2 regions of the Bradyrhizobium sp. USDA 4452 genome follow, and region 2 is predicted to be linked to the other one. Evidence: predicted binding sites of a transcription regulator. Region 2 holds the regulator's gene; the other holds the start of a gene.
What was found. The regulator LexA, encoded in region 2, represses DNA repair genes until DNA is damaged. The targets are predictions, from matches to a motif close to TGTTCNNNNTGTGTTCNG.
Positions count from the first base shown of each region.

Region 1: the regulator LexA is predicted to act here: its motif matches at 2,819-2,836, upstream of ACVISU_RS23170 (helicase-related protein).

Region 1 is NZ_JBSSGK010000001.1:4,823,001-4,834,780, reverse strand. It holds gene ACVISU_RS23170 (helicase-related protein) at 1-2,604, opposite strand, end outside; gene ACVISU_RS23165 (DUF3108 domain-containing protein) at 3,280-4,110, opposite strand; gene rpmB (50S ribosomal protein L28) at 4,465-4,773, shown strand; gene ACVISU_RS23155 (hypothetical protein) at 5,050-5,322, shown strand; gene ACVISU_RS23150 (hypothetical protein) at 6,626-6,853, shown strand; gene ACVISU_RS23145 (ABC transporter substrate-binding protein) at 7,218-8,423, shown strand; gene ACVISU_RS23140 (alpha/beta hydrolase) at 8,758-9,720, opposite strand; gene ACVISU_RS23135 (acyl-[ACP]--phospholipid O-acyltransferase) at 9,796-11,780, opposite strand, start outside.
Region 2 is NZ_JBSSGK010000001.1:41,163-52,942, forward strand. It holds gene ACVISU_RS00350 (hypothetical protein) at 1-147, opposite strand, end outside; gene ACVISU_RS00355 (hypothetical protein) at 144-419, opposite strand; gene ACVISU_RS00360 (DNA-directed RNA polymerase subunit alpha C-terminal domain-containing protein) at 416-910, opposite strand; gene ACVISU_RS00365 (hypothetical protein) at 917-1,117, opposite strand; gene ACVISU_RS00370 (hypothetical protein) at 1,104-1,346, opposite strand; gene ACVISU_RS00375 (hypothetical protein) at 1,343-1,681, opposite strand; gene ACVISU_RS00380 (hypothetical protein) at 1,735-2,184, shown strand; gene ACVISU_RS00385 (hypothetical protein) at 2,181-2,408, opposite strand; gene ACVISU_RS00390 (hypothetical protein) at 2,554-2,982, opposite strand; gene lexA (transcriptional repressor LexA) at 3,239-3,943, opposite strand; gene ACVISU_RS00400 (molybdopterin molybdotransferase MoeA) at 4,188-5,399, opposite strand; gene ACVISU_RS00405 (HAD family hydrolase) at 5,423-6,049, opposite strand; gene ACVISU_RS00410 (amino acid ABC transporter substrate-binding protein) at 7,047-7,958, shown strand; gene ACVISU_RS00415 (ABC transporter substrate-binding protein) at 8,120-9,133, shown strand; gene ACVISU_RS00420 (hypothetical protein) at 9,159-9,302, shown strand; gene ACVISU_RS00425 (hypothetical protein) at 9,543-9,692, shown strand; partial or broken gene ACVISU_RS00430 (hypothetical protein) at 9,784-9,969, opposite strand; gene ACVISU_RS00435 (NADH:flavin oxidoreductase/NADH oxidase) at 10,399-11,586, shown strand; gene ACVISU_RS00440 (S41 family peptidase) at 11,770-11,780, shown strand, end outside.

The sequences.
Region 1 (11,780 bases), 4.8 Mb from region 2:
CTCCGGCGCGTCGGCCACGACCTCCGCGGCGGCATCGACCGATGCGTCCACCGCGGCGTCGGACGTCGCCTCGACCGGCGCCGCCTCGGCGGCGACCGTCTCGGTTGTCTCGACCGGCGCAGCCTCGACCGGCTTCGGCGGCAGCGGCGGACGGCGGTCCATGCGGTAGCCGAGCGCGCGCAGGATCGAGGCAAAGTCCTCACCGGCCGAGCCGGTCAGCGAGGTCATCGCTTGCGTCACGACAAAGCCGCGGCCGTCGAACGCACCGGCGGGCTTCTCGCCCGGCGAGGTCTCGCGCCAGGCCAGAGCGGGGCGGATCAGATCGGCGAGCCGCTCCAAAATGTCGACGCGCACCGCGCGCTCGCCGCACTGGCGATAGCCGAGCACGCGATAGCCATCGCGCGGCAACGTCTTGTCGACCGGGAACGAGGTGCGGCCGCTACTCGCCAGATGCTGCACGTTGGACAGCGCGGCCATGTCGACATTGCTCTGCTTCTCGGCCCACAGCAGCGAAGCCAGCGAGCGCGCCGCGGGCTTCAAGAGCTGCGGGAAATAGATGTGGTAGGCGCCGAAGCGCACGCCGTATTTGCGCAGCGCGGCGCGCGAGGGCTGGTCGAGGTCCTTCATCTCGGCCGCGATCTTGCTGCGCTCGAGCACGCCGAGCGCCTCGACCAGCTGGAAGGCGATGCCGCGGGCGATGCCCTGCAGATCCTCGGCCTTGGACAGTTCGAACAGCGGCCCGAGCAGCTTTTCGATATGCGTCTTGAGCCAGAGATCGAGCCGGGTCTGCACGGCCTCGCGCGAGGCGCCGGTCAGCCGCTCGTCGGAGATGATGCGCAGCCGCGGATGCAATGCGTCGTCGGCGGCCACCAGCTTGGCGACCGCATCGCCGGTCCAGCGGATGGTGCCGTCGGAAGTCAGCACGAACTGCTCGTCGGGGGCGGCGCCCAGTTTCTCGGCACGGGTATCGATCTCGCGCGCCAGCACCTGCTGGGCAGCGGCTTGCAGCGCCTTGGCGTCGCTGCCGGCCTCGGCCGCATCGGGTGCGAAGGTGAAACCATCGAGCCGGCCGATCACGTGGCCTTCCACGATCACTTCACCGGTCTTGCCAATTTCCGTATTCAAAACTGAGTTCTCCCGCAGGCGGCGCATCAATACACTGGTCCGCCTGTCAACGAAACGCTCCGTGAGCCGTTCATGCAGCGCATCGGATAATTTATTTTCGAGATCGCGCGTGATCCCCTGCCAGTGGTCCGGGTCGTAAAGCCAGTCGGGCCGGTTGGCAACGAAGGTCCAGGTCCGGATCTGCGCGATCCGGCCCGATAGCGTGTCGATATCGCCGTCGGTCCGGTTGGCCTGGTCGACCTGGGCGGCAAACCATGCGTCAGGGATACGCCCCTTTTGCATCAGGAAGCCATACAGCGTGGTCACGAGTTCGGCATGGGCGGCCGGCGACAGCTTTCGGTAGTCCGGAACCTGGCAGGCCTCCCACAGCCGCTCCACCGCCTTGGCCCCATGCGCCCATTCGCGCACCTCGGCGTCGCGTGCGACATGTTCGAGCACCCGAAGGTCCTCCGCCACCGGGGCCCGCGTCAGTGCCTCATGATTGGGCGTCAGCGCCAGCGACACCTGCAACGCGCCGAGCGAGGAGAAGTCCAGCCTGGCATTGCGCCATTGCAGCATCTTGACGCTGTCGAAGGTGTGGTTCTGCAGCGCATTGACGAGCTCCGGCTCGAACGGTGCGCAGCGGCCGGTGGTGCCGAAAGTGCCGTTGCGCGTGGCGCGCCCGGCGCGGCCCGCGATCTGCGCGAATTCGGCCGGCGTCAGCCGGCGGAACTGGTAGCCGTCATATTTGCGGTCGGAGGCAAAGGCGACATGATCGACATCGAGATTGAGCCCCATCCCGACCGCATCGGTGGCGACGAGATAATCGACGTCGCCGTTCTGAAACATCGCAACCTGCGCATTGCGCGTGCGGGGCGAGAGCGAGCCCAGCACCACGGCCGCGCCGCCATGCTGGCGGCGGATCAGCTCTGCGATCGCGTAAACTTCATCGGCCGAGAACGCGACGATTGCCGTGCGGCGCGGCTGCCGCGTGATCTTGCGGTCGCCGGCGAATTCGAGCTGCGACAGCCGTGGCCGCGTGACGATCGAGGCGCCCGGCAGCAGCCGTTCGATCATCGGCCGCATCGTCGCAGCGCCCAGCAGCAGCGTCTCGTCGCGGCCGCGGCGGTTGAGGATGCGATCGGTGAAGACATGCCCGCGCTCGAGATCGGCGGCGATCTGGATCTCGTCGACCGCGAGAAACGACACGTCGAGATCGCGCGGCATCGCCTCCACGGTCGAGACCCAGAAGCGCGGCGCCTTCGGCTTGATCTTCTCCTCGCCGGTGATCAGCGCGACGTTGTCGACGCCGGCGCGGTCGGCGATCTTGTTGTAGACCTCGCGCGCCAAGAGCCGCAGCGGCAGGCCAATGAGCCCCGACGAATGCGCAAGCATGCGCTCGATCGCAAGATGCGTCTTGCCGGTGTTGGTCGGCCCCAGCACCGCAGTGACGCCTGCGCCGGGCACGCGGTCATTTCCGAACGAAGTTGAGAAAACCATTTTTTGCAGGTGTTTCTTTTGATCGATGCGGCGCTGTCAGCCGTCATTGCGAGCGAAGCGAAGCAATCCATTCGGACCACTTGCGGCGACCATGGATTGCTTCGTCGCTGCGCTCCTCGCAATGACGCGGAAATCCGGAAACTGATCGATCATGGGCATCATCTGAGGCGAATCTGTCTCACAATGCGACGCTTTCTGCGCCCGACTTAAGCTTCAGAACGAGTCCGGAACGAATCGCGGCCGAATCGCTGACTCCATTCCGGGCCTGAAACGTTCACCGCAACATCTCGGGCGGGCTGATGGCGGCGGCACTAGATCAAGTTTGAACGGGCTCCACAAGCACAGGATATGCGGACTGAATTCCTTAAATTCCAGGGGTAGCCGAGTCGAATCAGAAGCAGGCAAGAGTCAACTGGATTCCGGTGACGTTTGTTGCATGCCCCGGTGCCTCGTAGCCCGGATGGAGCGAAGCGCAATCCGGGACAGTCGATGAACTGCACCCCTGAGGAGGCCGCGCAGTGGCTCAAGGGTACCCTCTCCCCTTGTGGGAGAGGGTGGATACGATGCGGTAGCATCGAAGCCGGGTGAGGGGTCTGTCTCCGCGGATAGAGACCCCTCATCCGGCGCGGATTGCATCCGCGCCACCTTCTCCCACAAGGGGAGAAGGTGAGGAGACTACTGCGTCTTCGCCACGCGCGGCGGCGCGGCTGTGGTGACGAACGAGGTGGCCTCCAGCATGGCCTGGCCGAGCGGGGTCGGGATCGTCATGCGGAACGGCACCAAGAGGCGGGTGCCGGCGATCGGCACGAAGGCGATCTCGATGTTGCGCTGGGCGGCGAGGTATTTGATCACGGGGCGATCCGGGATGTAGCCCGAGATCGGCACGAAATAGAGCGCGCAGACCAGCGCGGGGCCGTGATAGCCGCGCTCGGCCTTGACGATCTCGACCCGCTTGAAATCGAGCTTGAGGTCGTAGCGCATGCGGCCGTCGAAGATGCCGGCACTGGTGCGGCAGACATCGGGGCTCATCAATTCGGCATTGCCGGGCGCGCGCAGGAACGAGCCGGTCATCGGATCGAACACGTTCTTCTTCTGCGGATCCGTCACCGGCAGGCGGTCGGCATCGACCGGCGGCTCCGGCTCGATCGCGGAGTCCTTGATGCCGCCATTGGCAAGCACCATCCGGATCGTCTCCGACTTCTTCGAGGTGGTGGTGGTCGCGGTGTAGGCGGCGGCGACCAGCGCACCGTTGACGACGCGGCCCTGCGAGGCGCCCGAGCCGGTGCCGCCGGAAAACGCCTTCAAGAGGCCCGCGGTGCCGCCCTGGGCGGCGGCCGAGAAGCTGTCGTCGCCGATTTCGATGGTCCAGGAGCCCTTGCCGACCGGGATACCGGCCAGCGTCGCCTCATACTGGGCGTCGAGCCGCCCCTGCGCGCTGGCGCGCTCGGCGCAAAACAGCAAAACAGCACCGGCGCACAGGCCGACGAGCCGGCCGAGCGGGGGCAAAAGGGCAATGGCGGTCGTCACTTAACCTACCTGACGGTCCTGCTATCGGCGCTCTGTTCGCTGTCCATCTGGTCGTTCAATTCGGCCGGACAACGTGCGCATCTCTTATGGAACCAAGACTTGCAGCCGAATACGCCCTTTATATGGTTGCCATTTCAGCCGTTAAGTGGCTGGTAGCGCTTATGAACCGGCATTCTCCGATACCGCCATGGGGCGATATAATCTTGACGCTCGGGTGATCTGCCCCTATACACCCGCGGTTCCTGGAAAATGGACGCGAATTCAAAACCCCCGCGCGGGCCGTGTGACTGCACGCCTGGCAGAGAGGCGGGGATGCAATAAGGATTTTGTAAGATGTCCCGGCGCTGCGAACTGACGGCCAAGGGCCCCCAGACGGGCCACAAGGTGAGCCACTCCAACATCAAGACCAAGCGGCGCTTCCTGCCGAACCTGGCCAACGTGACCTTCATCTCGGACGCGCTCGGCCGCAACGTGCGCCTGCGCGTCTCGACCAATGCGCTGAAGAGCGTCGACCACAATGGCGGCCTCGACGCCTACCTGCTCAAGGCCAAGGCCGACGTGCTCTCGCCCCGCGCCCTCGAACTGAAGCGCGCCATCGAGAAGAAGGTCGGCAAGCCGGCCCCGGTGAAGAAGGCGAGCTGAGCGAGACGCGAGAGCGGAATTCGCTGGAAGAGAAAACGGCCGGGTCGATGACCCGGCCGGTTTTGTTTTGGGCGCAGCGAATGGCGGCATCTCGGCATCGAGAGCCTGCTCCAGGTGTTGTATCGTCTCTTGCAGCGATACTGCCTCGCGTCCAACGGACTGCATTTCGGTCTTCGCACGCGCGGCTCGTTGCGACAGGTCTCTGTAGGAATCGAGAACTTGGAAACTTGAAAGCTGGTCACGCAACTTATGTGCATTGGTTTCTGCAATAGTCACTTGTGGTCGCAGCTCAGCGACAGTTCCAACAACTTGGCCGAGCATTACCGAGACGTCAAGGGGCTGCTCGTCAGTGGCGAGCGCGACCGCCGTTATCAAATCGCGCAATTCCGCCGCCTGAAGGCCTTGGGCATCTTGCGCGTTCGCAGCCATCCCCAACAACGAGTCGATCTTCGCCACAGGCAAAGCAAATATGGTGGCAGCAATGCTTTCGAGACCTATGAAGCCAAAGCCATGTTTCCCATTCGCAGCCTTGAGCTCCTCGAGCTTTAGGATCGCATCCGTTGGAAGCCCATCCACCAAGTTGTGCACCATGTGCCATTCCTTCATGATCGAAGTTAGAGCGGTAAGGGCTTTGGTGAAGTCTTCTCCCATTTTCTTTGTGAGGTACTGCACTTTGTCAGGCGCGGCATTCACGGCACCGTAGCAAGCGAAGACTTTCCCGGTGGATTGCAGATAGCCGTCGCACCCCTTGTCGCCTAATGCTCCAAAGGGGCGCACCCGAACAAAGTCCGAGCCGTGCGCCGCATGCATAGTTGAAGAGAAGAAGTCTTGAAAGGCGTCGCCACTACTCCGGCGCAACTTCAACTCGAGAGCGATGCTCCACCAATAGTATTGTTCTGAGGTGATCATTCCATGCTCGGTGCGCGCACCGCCAAAATTACGGCAATGCGATCACCGTATTTGATGCAATTAGGACTTGCAAATTCCGTTTCTTTCGCGCCTGCGAATTTCGCCAGCCGTCCCCAGCGAATTGACTGGGGGAGGACTCAACTTTAGTTGTGCTAGCCGCTTCGCTCCGGCTCCATTGGCGACGTGATTTGGGATCGCCCGGTCGTACCTATGGACCCATGGATACGCGACGGCTCCCGGCGTTCCCTGCGCCTGCCGGAAGGCTCAGGTCGGTCGCGCCGCGAGAATGCGAGCGCACACCCTCTCCTGCTGCTGACAGGTGAATCCATCTGACCGGCGCACAGCGCGATGGTGAGGCGGATTTTCTTTATGCGACTGGGCGCGCAGAAAAATCATCCTTCGTGTCGCATCAAGAGATGGATTGTTTCCGCCTTCGCGAAGGCTTCGGCGGACAAGTCGTCGCTTCGCTCCTCGCAATGACGGCGTCCGCGAAGGCTGCAGCGGACCCGCTGACAGTTGCTGCCAATGACAGCGGTGTCATCGCTTCGCCGCAGCGCGAATCCATGACGATGCGCTGTTCGTGCGTGAAGAGACGCTTAACGCACGCGCCTCGACCAACATAGAAACCCTATAAGTAAAGGCAAAAGCGGCTTGGCGCGCCGAAGCCTTAGCGAAGGCGGCCGTTAATCACAACATCACTGCGCATCATCACGAGCGCATGAGGCGCATGCAAAACGCCACGATCTCATCCAACTCATGGTGTGCAAACAAGCCGTCCGACACGACTGCGATTCGATGTGGCCGACGCCGCACGGCTCGAACACCGTGACGGACGTCACGGCCGGTACAACTGATTGTGAGGCATGTGCGCCGCACTCTTGGGAAGAAGCCTGGCCGTTCCTACATCACGTCCAAAGAACGACCCCGATAAAGGAATTGATCAATGCAAGTTCGCGCAGCCGATACGCGCGGAAGACTGGTGCCCGCGATCGCAACCGCCGCCGTGGCGGTGCTGGCCACGGCAGTCCTCGTCATCCTCGAATTCACCCCGCCCCGCGATGTGCAGGCCGCGGCCGAGCCCGGCATGATCACCTCCGCCGCCGCCAGCAGAGCCGGCGCCACCGTGCTGCCGACCGATCCGGTCACGACCGGCAGCGTGCGGTATCGGTAAAGGGCAGGAGTTCTCTCTCACCCCGCGCTCGCGGGGAGAGGGACATCTCTCCACACGATAGGTCGCTGATAGACCTGTACCCCCTCACCCGGATCGCATTGCGCTACGCTCCATGCGATCCGACCTCTCCCCGCAAGCGGGGCGAGGTGAGAGGCGCCCGAATGCGGGGAGAGATTTTGATAATCATTCCACTTCGCGGCAGGCCATCGCACACTCGTTGATCCTGGCGGCCTGAATTACCCCAGCCATTCGTCCCGCCGCATTTTCGCATTCCTGCCCCGGCGTCTCGCCGCAAGCCTGCCTCTCCATACCTCACGTAAGCTTAGCCCCCGCGAACAACAAAAAACGCACAGGGAGGCTCACGATGATCTGGAAGGCCATCACGGTCGCGACCGCGCTTGCGCTGGCGACACAGGGGCATGCCGCCGAGAAGAAGTACGGCACGGGCGCGAGCGACACCGAGATCAAGCTCGGGCAGACCTCGCCATTCTCCGGCGCGGCGTCGGCCTACAGCGTGATCGCGAAGACGCAGGCCGCCTACTTCAGGATGATCAACGACCAGGGCGGCGTGAACGGGCGCAAGATCAATCTGATCACGCTCGACGACGGCTACTCGCCGCCGAAGACGGTGGAGCAGACCCGCAAGCTGGTGGAGCAGGAGGAGGTCGCCGCGATCCTCAATCCGCTGGGCACGCCGACCGGGCTTGCCGTGCGCAAATATCTCAACGACAAGAAGGTGCCGCAGCTGTTCGTCGGCGCCGGCGCCACGCTGTGGGGCGACTATCAGCATTATCCGTGGTCGATCGGCTTCCAGCCGTCGTACCAGGCCGAGACCGCGGTCTACGCCAAATATGTGCTGACCCAAAAGCCCGACGCCAGGATCTCGCTGTTCTACCAGAACGACGACGCCGGCAAGGATTACGGCAACGGCTTCAAGAAGGGGCTGGGGCCGGAGAACACCGCGAAGATGGTGGTGGCGGAGACGACCTATGAATCGACGGATCCGACGGTCGACAGCCAGATCGTGAAGCTGAAGGCCTCCGGCGCCAACGTGCTGTTCATGCATGCGATCCCCAAGCAGGCGGCGCAGGCGATCAAGAAGATCGGCGAAATCGGCTGGAAGCCCGACCTGTTCTTCCTCGCGGCGACCTCGACCTCGGTGTCCTCGGTGCTGAAGCCGGCCGGCTTCGAATACTCCAGGGACATCATCTCGTCCTACTCGCTGAAGGATCCGAACGATCCGCAGTGGAAGGCGGACCCGGACGTGATCGCCTGGAAGGATTTCATGAAGACGTACTTCCCGGAGGGCAATCTGCAGGACCAGCTGATCGTCTACGGCTACGTGGTGGCGGAGGCGACGGTGCAGGTGTTGAAGCAATGCGGCGACGACCTCACCCATGAGAACATCATGAAGCAGGCCGCCAATCTCGACATCGCACTGCCGATGTTGCTGCCCGGCATTAAGGTGAAGACCTCGCCGACCGATTATTTCCCGGTCGAGGCGATGCGGCTGCAGAAGTTCAACGGCGAGACCTGGCAGCTGTTCGGCGACACCATCGGGAATGATTGAGGGGCGTTGTTGAACGCAACTCCATCCCCACCGTCGTCCCGGCCTGGTGTGCAATTGCGCATGGGGGCCGGGACGACGAGGAGGTTGGACTGCCTTCGTCAACAACTGCCGGCGCGACGTGGAAACGTCGGTCACAGACGTGCGTATATGCCCCGTGGAGCGAGCGAGCGCCTGCCTGATTTCGGAATATTGGAAATGTACCCCTGAGTTGCCCGACGCGTCAAGGCCCTGGTCGAACGCCGGCCACCGCCGCCGGCTACTGTGCATGGGGTTGTTTTCGATTTTTTGGGGACGCACCTCCCGCAGGTGCCCCCGCGGGAGCGCAAGGGAGGCGCTACACCCCCTTCTCCAGCAGCACCCGAAAATCCGCCCGCGCGCGCTGCGCCTCGGCGCGCGCGGCCTCGGACGCATCGCCGAGGCCGAAATAGCCGTGGATGAGCCCCTCGCCCGTGTGATACGCGACCGGCACGCCGGCGGCCTGCAACGCCTTCGCATAGGCGTGGCCCTCGTCGCGCAGCGGGTCGAACCAGGCGGTCGTGACCACCGCCGGCGCGACGCCGGCAAGGCTCCTCGCACGCAGGGGTGAGACGCGCCAGTCGGCGCCATCAGCCTTGTCCGCGAGATAATGCCCCGCGAACCATTGCATCGTCGCCCGCGTCAGGAAGTAGCCCTCGGCATTCTCCTCGCGCGACGGGAACTTGGCGTTCTCGCCCGCATCGGCGTAATTGCCGACCACGTCGGTGACGGGATAGACCAGGAGCTGCGCGGCGAGCCTGATGCCGGCGTCGCGGCAGGCCAGCGCCGTGGTCGCGGCGAGATTGCCGCCCGCGGAATCGCCGGCGACGCCGACGCGGGAGAGATCGCCGCCGAAGTCACTGAGGCGCGCGACGACGTCGCGGATCGCGGCGAAGGCATCCTCGAATGCGCCGGGAAAGCGCGTCTCCGGCGGACGGCGGTAATCGACCGAGATCACCACCGCGCCGGTCTCGATCGCGAGGTTGCGGGCCTGGCGGTCATGGGTCTCGAGATCGCCGGCGACCCAGCCGCCGCCGTGGAAGAAGATCACGGTCGGCGCCGTGCCGCGACCGCTGCGATAGAGCCGTGCGCCGAGCTTGCCCGCGGCGCCCTGCACCTCGATATCGTCAGCGACATCGACCGGCGGCGGCGGCACCGCCTTGCGCGCCTCGGCCAGCGCGCGCAGCTGGTCGCGGCAGCTCTGCGGCGTCATGGTTGCGGGATCACGCAGCGGCAGCAGCGGGATGATCTTTTCGATGACGGGGTCGAGGGGAAGAACCATGATCGTGCTTTCTCGGGAGCAGTTGCCGTCCATCTGACAACATGCTCCCGAAAAGCACAACCATCATGCCAAAGCTCAGGCAACGTGTTGCTGCAGCGACGACGGCTCGGCCTCGGCCGCGTCGGTATTCTCATCCGCCTGCGGCGCGGGCGCTGTTGCAGCCGCGGCCAGTTCCTTGGCCAGCGCCGTAGCGCCGACATAATCGGTCTTGCCGGTACCGAGCAGCGGCACCTTGTCGACGACGCGGATGTCGGCCGGCACCGCGAGCTCGGAGGCGCCGACGCTCTTGGCCTGGCGCTGCATCGCGGCGCGGTCGGCGTCCTTCTGCGTGGTGAGCAGCACGATGCGTTCGCCCTTGCGCGGATCGGGCAGCGTGACCGCGACCGACATCGCCTGCGGCCACAGCGCCGTCGCCATCGTCTCCACCGCCGACAGCGAGACCATCTCGCCGGCGATCTTGGCGAAGCGCTTGGCGCGGCCCTTGATCGCGATGAAGCCCTGCGCATCGACGGTGACGATGTCGCCGGTGTCGTGCCAGCCGTCCGGCAGCGGCTCGAGCACGCCGGGATTCTCGGCACGGAGATAGCCGATCATCACGTTCGGGCCCTTGACCGACAGGCGGCCGCCTTCCGCGATGCCGGGGACCGGATCGAGGCGATACTGCATCAGCGGCGAGATCCGGCCGACGGTGCCCTGGCGATTGGCCATCGGCGTGTTCATCGCCAGCACCGGCGCGGTCTCGGTGACGCCGTAGCCTTCGAGGATGCGGATGCCGTAGCGCTCCATGTAGATCTGCCGCGTGCGCTCCTTTACCGCTTCCGCGCCGGCAATGACCAGCCGCAGAGTGCGGAAATCGTAAGCATGCGCCGAGCGGGCGTAGCCGGTGAGGAAGGTGTCGGTGCCGAACAGGATGGTGGCGCCGGTCTGGTAGATCAGCTCGGGCACGATCCGGTAGTGCAGCGGCGACGGATACATGAAGATCGGAATGCCGCCGAGGAGCGGCATCATCATGCCGCCTGTGAGACCAAACGAGTGGAACACGGGCAGCACGTTGAACACCTTGTCGTTGGCATTGGCATCGACCCGCGCCAGCGCCTGCGCAGCGTTGGCGAGGATGTTGCGGTGGGACAGCACGACGCCCTTCGGGGTGCCTTCCGAACCCGAGGTGAACAGGATGACGGCGGGATCGTTGGCGTTACGGGCAACGCGCGGCGCGATGCCGGCGCGGAAGCCGGCGATCTTGTCGGACAGGCTGATGCCGCCGCGCACATCCTCGAGATAGACGACGCGCGCCTGCTGACCGATCGCCGCGATCAGCTTGTCGAGCTTGCCCTTCTCGATGAAGGCCTGCGAGGTCAGCACGGTGTTCACCCGCGCCGCCTTCATCGCGGCCAGCACGTTGACTGGGCCTGCCGAGAAGTTGAGCATCGCCGGCACGCGGCCAATGGTCTGCAGCGCCATGAAGACGACGGCGACACCGGCCGAGTTCGGCAACAGCACGCCGACATTCTCGCCCACTGAAGTCCCCTGCTCGAGCTTGCGGCTCAACACCTGCGCGCCGAGGATCAGCTTGCGATAGGTCAGCTTGGTGCCGAGCGCGTCTTCGATGATCGGCTTGCCGGTGTCGCGGTCACGACAGGCGTGGCCAAGGCCCTCGAACAGCGTCTGGTCGAGCATCGCGTTCTGGACCATGGCGTCGATCATGACGTCCTGCAGCGCGGCACCGGCGGCATTGCGGCGCGCCTTGCCGCGCAGCGACTGGTCGACCGGCAGCTTCACCGGCGGCAGGATCGAGATCGTCACCTTGGGGAACCAGGAGCGCTTGATCTCGCCGTTCTTCAGATAACTGAGATGCGAGCGCTGCGCGCCCTCGATGCGGACCGGAACGACGACGGCGTCGGCCTTGTCGGCGATCATCGCGGTGCCGTCATAGACTTTCATCAGCGAACCGGAGACCGTGATGCGTCCTTCCGGGAAGATCACCACCGGCTCGCCGGCGGCGACCAGCTTGATCAGGTCGCGCGCGGCCAGCGGCTTCGACGGATCCATCGTGTAATGCT
Region 2 (11,780 bases):
GTTGATCAACTTTACGACGATGTGTTCTATGGTGTTCCAGTGGGGTCCGCGTTCAATGATATTGTGCAACTCGTCCAGTTCTTCAAAGAGCCGGGTCTCCTGGGGTGAGCCGTTATTGTAGGAAATCTCTGCCATCCAGCGCTTCATGTGTTGCGGTCTCCCCATATGACGAAGTTCTTATCCAGATCAGGAAAAGCCGCATCGAGCATGCTCTCCAGCACCTCATTTGAGGTGGCCTGATCCTTGATCTTGTCGAGAAGCATTTGAACAGCCTCTTCGTAGGACACAGCGTGAGTGCTTTTCGTTCCCATCACAGTCACTCTTCCCTTCAGCGCCCTCCGGGCCATCAGTTCATCGATGGTCCCCATGAGGGCGATTTTTTCATTCTGCAAGCGCTGCCATTCGTCCATGCCGCTCATGCCGTCTCTCCCTTCGCCTCGAGCGGGAGAAGCCCAAAGCCGATTTCCAACTCGAACTGGATGGTTGCTCGCGCGGTCTCGAATTCTGCCATGCCTCCGTAGCCAGCACCCGCTATCGATTCCAAGAATGCATGGACTTGGTTCAAGGCGTCCCAGCGGCTAACGGAAGCGTAGATCGCTCCGTCGCTCGACGGCTTCATGTGGGCGACCAGATTGCGGTATTGCTCAAGCAAGAAATCGCGGTTCGCGATCATCTGTCGCAGGTCTTTTCCCGGATCGTCCCTCTTAAGAGGGCCCTCAGAAAATTCATGGATTGCTTCCATCAGCTCATTGAACTGTCTCTTTCCGATACCTTTGACGGCCTTAAGGCCATAAGGTCCCAACTCTCTCATCTTCTGAAATGAGGTAATATTCTCGCGCTTGAGAATATTGATTGTTCTTAGGCTAATAGCGAGATAATCGATATCGCATTGGTTCCAAAAACGCATCATTGCGTGCTATTCTCCAACAGCGATAGCTTCGTAAGCTGAGTAGGCTTCGTCTTCTGGAGAGACCCCCTTATCGCGCTCAAGATAGCAATCGTCGGCCATGTGATAGGCGATCTCGATCGCGGCGTCTGAATCCATGCCTCCCTTCTCAAAAAGAACGGCGACGGGACACACAAAGCGGTACTTCCAAACTCGCTCAGAAATTTCCATAGTTGTCTCCCATGGCGTCTTCAGTCCTCGCCCAATAGCTCATGTCAGCATCAGCGCATTCTTCGGGGCCTTCGTTGCGCTGATTTGCGTCCTCCCAATAGGATGGAGCAGTCTCATCGGCGTATTCCGCAACCGATGAGCCGTCGTCGAACTTCTCACCGATGGTTTCGAGCATGCGCGCCTTGAAGCGAGCGCAGAATTCTTCTTTGAGTATGGGCGTAGCTCTCATCGCTCCCCTCCCGCGATCACCGCGACACGGGGCTTCCAGGAGGGGAGCCAAGAGAGGTCGGGGTAGAGGTCGGCCAGTTCCTTGGCGGCCCGGCGCATGCTGAGGCCAAGCCGGAACGTCTGGTCAAAGCCGGGGTCTTCGCCGTAGGTGTCGATCGCCGTAATGATGATCGACTCCCGTGTCGTCCGGGCCAGATCGCCGGGGTGGCGGATGCGGTCGGAGTGGAGCCAAGTCTTGAGATCAGACAGGGAACGCGGCTGTGTCAGGGGCGCGCGCAAATCCGCGCATGTTGCCGAGTCGTTCACGGGGGTTTGCATATTGTCGTCGGTTTCCATGTCTCTATAGCCCTTTGAAAATAAGAGGAATTTCGTCTGGCGCTGGATTTAGTATGTTCCTGGTCAAGGAGTGGCTGGCAGCGGACGCCGATGCGCGGACCGCGACGGACGCCTCACTCGGTGAGGGTGTCTCCTGCGATCCGAGCGGCTGCGTGACCCAAGGTCCCGGCGGCGCCTTCGTCACCCTGGCGACCCGGTCCGAGGCGCTGACTGATGATTGCGAGCGCGCGGCGCTGATCGTGACCGCGCGGCCGGCACCGACGGACTGCGCGGCCTCGGTGATCGATGCCGAGCGGTTGCGGCGTCACGGCGCGCTGGTGCTGCGGCGCATCAGGGACGGCTACGCCATTGATGCCGTCAAGCCCGGCGGGATCGACCGGCCATGGTCGCCGGCGGTTCCCGGCGATGGCGAGAGCGAGACCACGCCGCGTGCGACCGCGACCGCGCCACGGCCCGCCGTCGATGCGACGCCGGCCGAGAGCGATTTTCAGGGCGAGGATTAGCCGTTGCCAGGCGAGGGTCCGGCCGGCAGCTCGAACAGGCCAAGATGATACTCGTCAGAGTCGGGGTCGGCATCGGGCTTCTTGACGAGGGTGAAGGAAGCCTCGGGAAACTGCTCCCAGACCTTCAGATCGTCAGCCGTTACCGTCAGCCAGCCGAACCGGAACATGTAGCGGCCCGGTTCCGTGACCCGTCCAGCCTTTTGCCAAGTGACCTTATCGACCACCGCGCACGTCCTCCGTGTACGATGATGCGCCAAGGTGGCCGCTGACGCAAATCTCCTTCTGCGCCCCGGAACCTGACGTCCGGGGTCGCTCCAAATCGCTTAGGTCACTCGCCGCCGGATGGTTCATCCCGCGGTGACGATGCGTTCAACCCAAAAACAGCGACGCGAATGCAGAGGGCCGCCGCTCCACAACCTTCGGCTTCTGCTCGACCGGCGGATGCAGTGCCGGCAATTGCAGCACGCTGACGCGTTGTCCCTCGACGAGCTGGGTCACCAGCACATGGCTGCCGTCGGGGAATTCGACCGCGTCATGATGGCGGTCGGGAACGTCGGGCTCGACTTCGTTGAACACGCCGACGCGGAAATTCATCGTCTTGGTCCAGATCCAGCGGCTGTCGTAGCGAACGTTCTCGGCGAAAGCGAGCTCGGTGCCCGGCAGCATGCAGACCGCGACGTTGGGATCGTTCTCCGAAGCAAAGCCGCGGGTCGACGTGCCGCGGAAAGTCGTGGTGATCAGCGTCTCTCCAACAATGGCGGGGCGCGACGCCACGGCGTGCAGACTATAGTCACACATCGGATGGCTCCTCTAATCGAGGTAGCGACCCGTGCCTCTCCTTGAGGCATAGGGCCTCTACCAGAGTGGACGATAGCGAACGAGTGTCTCCTCGTTTCTGGGCGATTGTACGACTGCTCGACCAACGCCCCCGATCACAAACACGCGACGCTGCGCGAGAGGTGTCGGAGCGCATCGGGCAACCAGCACGTTACGCTATCATGCAAGGAACGATCCGATGTGTCGCTCGTTCCCTGCCGCCGCAAGTATTTGAAAATCAGTACTTGCGATAGAGACCGATCAGCTTGCCCTGGATGCGGACCCGGTTCGGCGGCAGAATGCGCACTTCATAGGCGGTGTTGGCCGGCTCCAGCGCAATCGATGCGCCGCGGCGGCGGAAGCGCTTTAGGGTAGCCTCCTCCTCGTCGATCAGCGCCACCACGATGTCGCCGGTGTTGGCGACGTCGTTGCGCTGGATCAGCGCCATGTCGCCGTCGAGGATGCCGGCATCGACCATCGAATCGCCGCGCACTTCCAGCGCATAGTGCTCACCGGCGCCGAGCATGTCGGGCGGCACGCTGATGGTGTGGCTGCGGGTCTGCAGCGCCTCGATCGGCGTACCGGCGGCAATCCGGCCCATCACGGGGACCGCGACCGGACGGTTGCCGTCGTCCTCGGCGATCGGCGGGGTGCTGGCGCGCTTGCCGAGGGTGCCTTCGATGACGCTCGGCGTGAAGCCGCGGCGGCCGTTGCCGCCTCCGGCCGACAGCTCAGGGAGCTTGATGACCTCGATGGCGCGGGCGCGGTTGGGCAGGCGGCGAATGAAGCCGCGCTCCTCCAGCGCAGTGATCAGGCGGTGGATTCCGGACTTCGAGCGCAGGTCGAGCGCATCCTTCATCTCGTCGAACGAGGGCGGTACGCCGGCCTCCTTCAGACGTTCATTGATGAAACGCAGTAGTTCGTACTGTTTGCGCGTGAGCATCTCGAGTATTCCCCCGGTTGGTAGCGTCGTTCGATTCCGAGACTCTACAGGTGCGCCTGCAGGCGGGACCTGACCTCAGGAGCGCGGTGCTCAGTACAAGCGCTTCCTGGATGGTCTCCCGTTTGTAGACACCAGCACTCGAAACAAATCATGAACGGACACTATATGTTCGATATGTGTTCCGCAACCACTTAATTTCAGGTGAACGCGTTCTGCAACGCGTAATCGGCGGGCCGCGAAAGCCTCACTCCGGCAGCATCAGGATCTCGCATTCGTTGCCTGTGAGGGCGGCGGGCGCAAACGGCGGACGCACGAGAAGTGCGCGTGCCGCAGCGAGATTCCCGAGCAGCGAGGAGTCCTGCTGCATCACGGGCGTTGCGATCAGCGTGCCGTCTTCGCGCTCGTCGAGGCGCGCGCGCAGATAGTCCTCGCGCTGGTCGTTGGCAGCGAGGTCGCGGCCGAGCAGGGCGTTCGCGCGGGCATGATGGACAGTCTTTCGGCCGCTCAGCGCCCGAATCAAGGGCACCAGGAACAGGAAGGCGCAGACATAGGAGGACACCGGATTGCCGGGCAGGCCGATCACCCGCATCGGCCCCAACCGGCCATGCATCATCGGCTTGCCGGGCCGCATCGCGATCCGCCAGAACGCCATCTCGACGCCCTCGGCCTCCAGCGACTGCTTGACCACGTCGTGGTCGCCGACCGAGGCGCCGCCGGTCGTGATCAGGATGTCCGCGCCGGTGTCGCGGGCCCGCCGGACGCCGGCGGTGGTCGCCTCCACCGTATCGGCGGCAATCCCGAGATCGACGGTCTCGGCGCCTTCGGCGCGCGCCAGCGCCCGCAGCGCATAGCCGTTGGAATAGACGATCTGGCCGGGGCCAGGCTCCGAGCCCGGCATCACCAGCTCGTCGCCGGTCGCCAGCACCGCGACCTTCGGACGGCGGTGCACCGCAAGGTCCGGATAGTTCATGGCCGCCGCGAGCGACAGCGCGCGGTCCGAGAGGCGGCTGCCGGCTTCGAGCAGCACGTCGCCCTCACGGAAGTCGACGCCGGCGGGGCGGATGTGCCGTCCGGCGGCAGCCGGCTCGGTGATCGTGATGTGGTCGCCGTCGACGGTGGTGTCTTCCTGGATGATGACGGCGTCGGCGCCATGGGGGATCACGCCGCCGGTGAAGATCCGCACCGCTTCGCCCGGGCCAACCCTGCGCTCGAACGGCCGGCCGGCAGCGACTTCGCCGATCACCTTGAGCCGGGCCTTCAGATCACCGGCGTCCGCCGCGCGCACGGCATAGCCGTCCATCGCCGACATCGGCTGCGGCGGCTGGGTGCGGCGTGCGGCGAGGTCGCGCGCCAGGGTGCGATGGTAGGCGGCATCGAGCGCGACCATCTCCTCCGGCAGCGGGTTGGCGCCGGAAAGCACGGCGGACAGGGCATCGGCAACCGGCATCAGCGCCACGCTCAGAACTCCTCACGTCCTAATCACAGACCAAGTGCGGCCAGAGCCCTCGCCACGTCATCCGTCGATGTCACGTGGATGGCATGAAGGCCGCGCGCCCGCGCCCCTTCGATATTGGCGGCCAAATCGTCGAAAAACAGGATCCGCGACGCCGGCACGCCGATGGCTTTTACCACATGATCGTAGGCCTCGGCGTCGGGTTTCCGGTGCCCGATCGTCGAGGACAGGAAGACGGTGCGGAAATGGCTGAGCACCTCGGAATGGATCACGGAGAAATGCGCGACATGGGCCGGATTGGTGTTGGAGAAGGCGTAGAGCGGCATCCGCTGAGCGGCGGTCGCGAGCAGGGGGGCGATGCCCGGCATCTCGCCGGTGAAGATCGCGTTCCAGCCTTCGAGGAACTGCGCATCGGTGAGGTCGATGCCGAGCGTCCGGCGCAGGTTCGCGAAGAACGCTGCGTCGTCGATCCGGCCGATCTCGTGATGCTTGAAGCTGTCGTCGACGACGAAGCGCGTGGCAAGGTCGGCCGGCGCGCAGCCGGCATGCTGCGCCCAGTGCGCCATCACCTTCTCGAAGTCGATGTCGAGCACGACGCGGCCGATATCGAACAGCAGCACGTCGACGGAATCGGGAGAGAGTTGCGAGGTCATTGCGTGAAACTGTGTACGAGAATTGCCGGCGGGCGGCAATGTCCCCGATTTGTGCGGCAGGCATGCGACGACAGGGCAGGGTGTCGACCCTGCGGCCCGGGGTCGTGCGACAGTTGAGGCTTGGGGCAATCGGTCCTGGCCTTCGCCGGGACGACACTAAATGTGTGGCGCCGCCTGCATCCCGATCGTCGTCCCTGGCGAATGCCGGCAACCCAAAACCAAGGGCGCGTGTTGTCAATGAGGGCTGTGGCCCCGGCGTCGCGCAACAATCACCTTCAAGCGACTTGTTGCTTACCTCTCATATCCTGGAGAGCGCGAGGCCGAGGTAAGCGATCAGCGCGCCGGTGCTGAGAATGATGACGACGAGCGCCTGCTCCGAACGTGCTTGCAAGGTTTTTCGGCTCACGGCGATGACGCTCCATCCTTTAAAAAATCTATGGCCCAACTCACGTCGGCTGTTATCCGTTCCGGTTCCTGCCCGGGAACTTTGATGTCAGCTGAGCGGGCGCGTTGTAGTCGCTTCTCGTTGCAGGCCAGAAACGCGCAACGCCGCCCGCATTGAAATACGACGGGCGGCGTTGTTCGAGCCCCAGGAGGAATGGCAAAATCCTGACGTCAGGGATACGGGCGGGAGCGGAATAAGGTTCAGTCATCGGCTCCGTATGAGTCCGGTACTCCGAAGGAGCGGAGGAAATTGTCGGGGCGGGGTCTAGGATGGCGTGACCAAGTTGCCCTGGCCTCAGCGTGTAACCCCCTCGCTGGGGCCCTTCTTTGCGCCGCGGACGTCCCGGTGCCGCGAGGCAATGCGCAGCGAGCTCAATCGGCGACCTCGCCCGGACCAGAACGCGGCGCGTCCGGATGTCTCGCCGTTGCGGTTGCAAGCGCGGCAGGCGGCAGACCATAGCAAAGCGTGATAGCTGATAGACACAACAACTTCTATCGCCGGGCTTCTGCGTTGGGCTATCACCGCCGCCTGATCCCCGCACAGGAGCCGCCGATGCGTTTGCCCGCCATCCTTTTCGCTCTCATACTCGTCGCGAGCCCCGCGGCGGCCGAGGAGCTGTCGGGCACGCTGCAGAAGATCAAGGAAACAAAAAAGGTCACGCTGGGCTTCCAGGAGGCTTCCGTTCCCTTCAGCTATCTCGACGACAGCCAGCGGCCGATCGGCTTCGCGCTCGATATCTGCCTCAAGATCGTCGATGCCGTGAAGCAGGAGCTCGGCATGCCCGACATCGCGGTCGACTATCTCCCGGTGACCTCGTCGAACCGCATCCCGCTGATGGTCAACGGCACCATCGATCTGCACTGCTCGGCGACCACCAACAGCGCCGAGCGCCAGAAGCAGGTGACCTTCACAAACTCGCACTTCCTGAGCGCCACGCGCTTTGCCGCCAAGAAATCGTCCGGCATCAACACCATCGACGACCTCAAGGGCAAGCCGGTCACCGCCGTAGCAGGCTCGGTGAACCTGACGCAGCTCATCAAGGTCAACATGGAACGCAAGCTCGGCATCAACGTGCTGCCGGCCAAGGACCAGGCCGAGGCGTTCCTGATGCTGGAGACCGATCGCGCCCAAGCCTACGCGCTCGACGACGTCCAGCTGGCGGTCGCGATCGCGCGATCGAAAGAGCCGGCGCTCTACATGATCAGCGCGGAGGCGTTCTCGAAGGCCGAGCCGTTCGGAATCATGCTGCGCCGGGAGGACGCGCCGTTCAAGGCGCTCGCCGACCGCGCGACGGCCGAGCTCTACCAGAGCCCGGAGATCGAGGTCATGTACAGGAAGTGGCTGGAGCAGCCGACCCCGCCGAACGGCATCAACTACAACGTCCCGATCTCGCCGGCGCTGCGCAACGCGTTCGCCCATCCGAGCTCGAGCTTCGATCCTGACGTCTACGAGGTTGCGAAGTAGCGCGGCTGTCGTCGTCCGATATGGATTTCCGCGCCGAACCGCCAATCCTTGGAACGGCTTTTCGCGCGCGGGGCAAAAAACGAAATAGCGTCTCATATACATCGGCGGTTTTTCTCCTAAGCTTGCGGCAGTTGTGACTGCTGATCAGGAGCCTAACGCCGGTGACTACGCCATCTCTCTCTCGACGTTCTGCGCTCGGCGTTCTCGCCGGAAGTCTGGTTGCGCACGGTGTGCGGGCGGAGACGGGGGCGGGCGCAGGCCCTGACCTCGGCGGCGTCACGTTGCGGGTGGCGTATTACAAGGGTGGCTGGCGCCCGCTGCTGCAGGCCGCCGGCGAGGACAAGACGCCCTACAGGATCGAATGGAAGGAGCTCAACAATGGCGTGCTCCATATCGAGGCCCTGAACGGCGATGCGCTCGACATCGGTTCGGGCAGCGAGATTCCGGCAATGTTCGCCGCGCGCCAGAACGCCAAGGTGCGCTTCATCGCCGTCACGCATGAGGATCTCAACATCCAGGTCACGGTGGCGGCAAAGGATGCGCCGATCCATTCGATCGCCGATCTGAAGGGAAAGCGCGTCGGCTATGTGCGTGCGACCACGGCGCACTACTTCCTCGCCAAGCAGCTCGAGGAAGCGGGCCTTGCGTTCGGCGACATCGAGGCCATCAATCTGACGCCGTCGGACGGCTACTCGGCGTTCGCCTCCGGCAAGCTCGATGCCTGGGCGATCTATGGCTACAATGGGCAGCTTGCGATCGCGAAGCAGGGCGCGCGTCTGCTCAAGACCGGGGTCGGCTATCTCTCGGGCAATTTCCCGATCTACGCCAATCCGAAGGCGGTCGACGATCCGCAGCGCCACGCGGCCGTGACCGATTTTCTGCTGCGCATCCAGCGCGCCTACGCGTTCGCCAACAAGAATTTTCCCCTCTATGCGGCGGCGCAGGTGGCCGAGACGCATTTGCCGCTGCAGGACATCCTCGACCAGTTCGCCCGCCGCAGCGACGACTTCTCGCTCGCAGGTGTTACGCCTGACGTGCCGCAGACCCACCAGAAGGTCGCCGATACCTTCCTCAAGCTCGGTGTGCTCGACGCGCGCGCCGAGGTTGGAAAATTCTGGGACACGAGCTTCAACGACGCGATCGCCGCGGGCGCAGCGAGGCTCGCGCGGAGTTGACCGGTGTCGCGAGGATGTAGCCCATATGGGCTACATGATGGACGGGCAGGTTCCCGCTGATCGCGGCGTTTTTCTTTATCAAATTCCGGGCCATATGGAGTTGCAGATATTTGCGGCCCAACGCGACGGCTGGGCCGCAGGAGGTGTTGTTGCGCCTCTGGGGCAATGATCAGGGCGCAGACGCCGAACAGGACACAGACGAGAAATGTCCAGCGCGATCGCGGCCGGCTTGTGCTGTGCTGCCATGCAGACCGGAAAGCTTGCGGGCCACGTCAGCTCCGTACCATGATGGTGACCAGATCGAATGCGGGTCTGGTAGACGGACCGGGCACGGCCGCCGAGGGGGCCGGACTACTCTTGTTTGCAGCTGATGATTGCCACCTGTGCGGATTGTTGCTCGGAGCTGAAATTGAATCACGACACGTTGGCCAAGCTCACCGTCACCATCATCGTCCTGGTCGCGCTGCTGGTCTGGCGTGTTGCCGACCAGAAGAGAGCGATCGCATGCGGGCTAAATTGCCCGACCGACCTGTCGGCGAACCGCAAGCCCGCTCAATAAAGTCAGAACTGCTCAGATCAGCAGCGCAATTCAAGCCGGCGCCGATCGGTGCCATTGACCGGCGTCGCGTCTGTTGAGGACGCGCAAGGCGCTAACGCTTGGCAGGCTCACCGCTCTTGTTGCCGGGCAATCCCTTGACGTTGGAGGGGTCCTGTTGCCGGACGTGCTGGTTCTGCGAGCTTGAGCCCACCGTGCTTTGTCCTTTGGCCGGCGGCCCGTTCTTGTTTCCCGGAGCGCCGCTGATTCCGGTCCCGGAATTCTGCGCGCTCGGAGACGTCGCGGCATCCGTGGAACCGGTGGCAGCATTGGGGCGTCCAGGAGGCGTCGAGGCCGCGCCGGGGCGGTCCTGATCTCCGACATAACCGGATTCACCGGAATTGCGTGTCTTGGCGCCCTTGTCGGCGTCATTTTGCAGGCTTTGCGCGGCCGCGTGTCCAGCGATCATCGGGCCGGTTGCCATGACACCGGCGATGAACAACGCGATTGTGCTGATCCTCATGAGCTTCCTCCTTGCGGTTGCCAGAGACAACACGCGTGGCGATCATGATTTCCTCCGCGCGCAAAAATTCGATCCGGTGGAACCTGCAATTTCGACGCGCGCGCGGCCGCGGCGTGCCTCTATCGGCCGTTGCGCGGTGCGGATATCGTCGGCGACAAATACAAGATCGGTCCGGCGTGCCGGGTAACGATGTGAAGCGAGGAAGCGATGTCCGACAAGCTGCTGTTTTCGCCGATGACCATTCGCGGCGTCACGTTGAAGAACCGCATCGTGGTGCCGCCGATGCATCAGTATTCGGCCGAAAAGGGCTTTCCGACCGACTGGCATTTGATGAATGCCGGCAAGTTCGCCGCCGGCGGCGCCGGTCTGGTAATTGTCGAATCGACCAAGGTCGAGCGTCGCGGTTGCGGAACGATCGGCGATCTCGGCATCTGGGACGACAAGTTCATCGCACCGCTCAGCCGGATCGTCAGCTTCATCAAACAGCAGAACGCCGTCGCCGGCATCCAGCTTGGCCATTCCGGCCGCAAAGCGCGCGCAAGCCGCCCCTGGGAGGGCGACCGTCCGCTGGAGCGCAGCGCTGCGATCGAGGATTGGGACGCCTGGACCCCGGTGGCGCCGAGCGCGATCGCCCATAGCGAGCGTTGGCCGGTGCCGCGCGCGCTGGAAACGCATGAGGTGAAGGATCTCGTTGCGGCCTGGGGGCAGGCGGCGCGGCGCGCGCATGAGGCCGGGTTCGAGGTGCTAGAGCTGCACGGCGCCCATGGCTATCTCGTGCACGAATTCCTCTCCGCGCGCGCCAACCAGCGCAGCGACGAATATGGCGGCTCGGACGCCAACCGGATGCGCTTCCTGATCGAAGTGACCGAGGCCGTGCGCGGCTGCTGGCCGGATCACAAGCCGTTGTTCGTGCGGCTGTCGGTCGAGGACAATGCCGGGTGGGGCCCGGAGCAGAGCGCGCACCTGGCGAAGATCCTGAAGGCGAAGGGCGTCGACGTGATCGACTGCTCGTCGGGCGGAATCAGCGAGATGGCGCCGATCCTCGGCAAGGAGATCAAATACAACTATCAGGTGCCGCTGGCGGAATATGTCCGCCGGCACGCCGATATCATGACCATGGCGGTCGGCCTGATCATCCATGGTGACCAGGCCGAGCAGATACTGCGTGACAAACAAGCAGATTTGATCGCGGTCGGCCGGGAAATCCTCAATAACCCGAACTGGCCGATGGATGCCGCGCTAAAACTCGGGGTTGAAGGGCCATTTCGCCATGTTCCTGCGCAGTTTGGCTATTGGCTGGGCACCCGGGCCAAGCGCGGATTCGGGACTAGGCCATCGACCTGGCAGAACGGGTTGCGCGAGCCTGGGCCGGAGGCCGACCGGGAGCTGACTTGAGCCTGACTTGGTGTTGACTAAATGCTGATTTGGGGCTGACCAGGGCATCGTGACAGGACCGTAATGGTCCGGTGACGAGGCGGCCTTGATCCGACCAAAAAGCCGTTGTGTGGTGCCCCCGTCGGGGTGGGGCAGGCGAACGTTGCGGAACGTTGCCGGCCGATAGCGAAGGGATCACGGATAATGCGCAGACA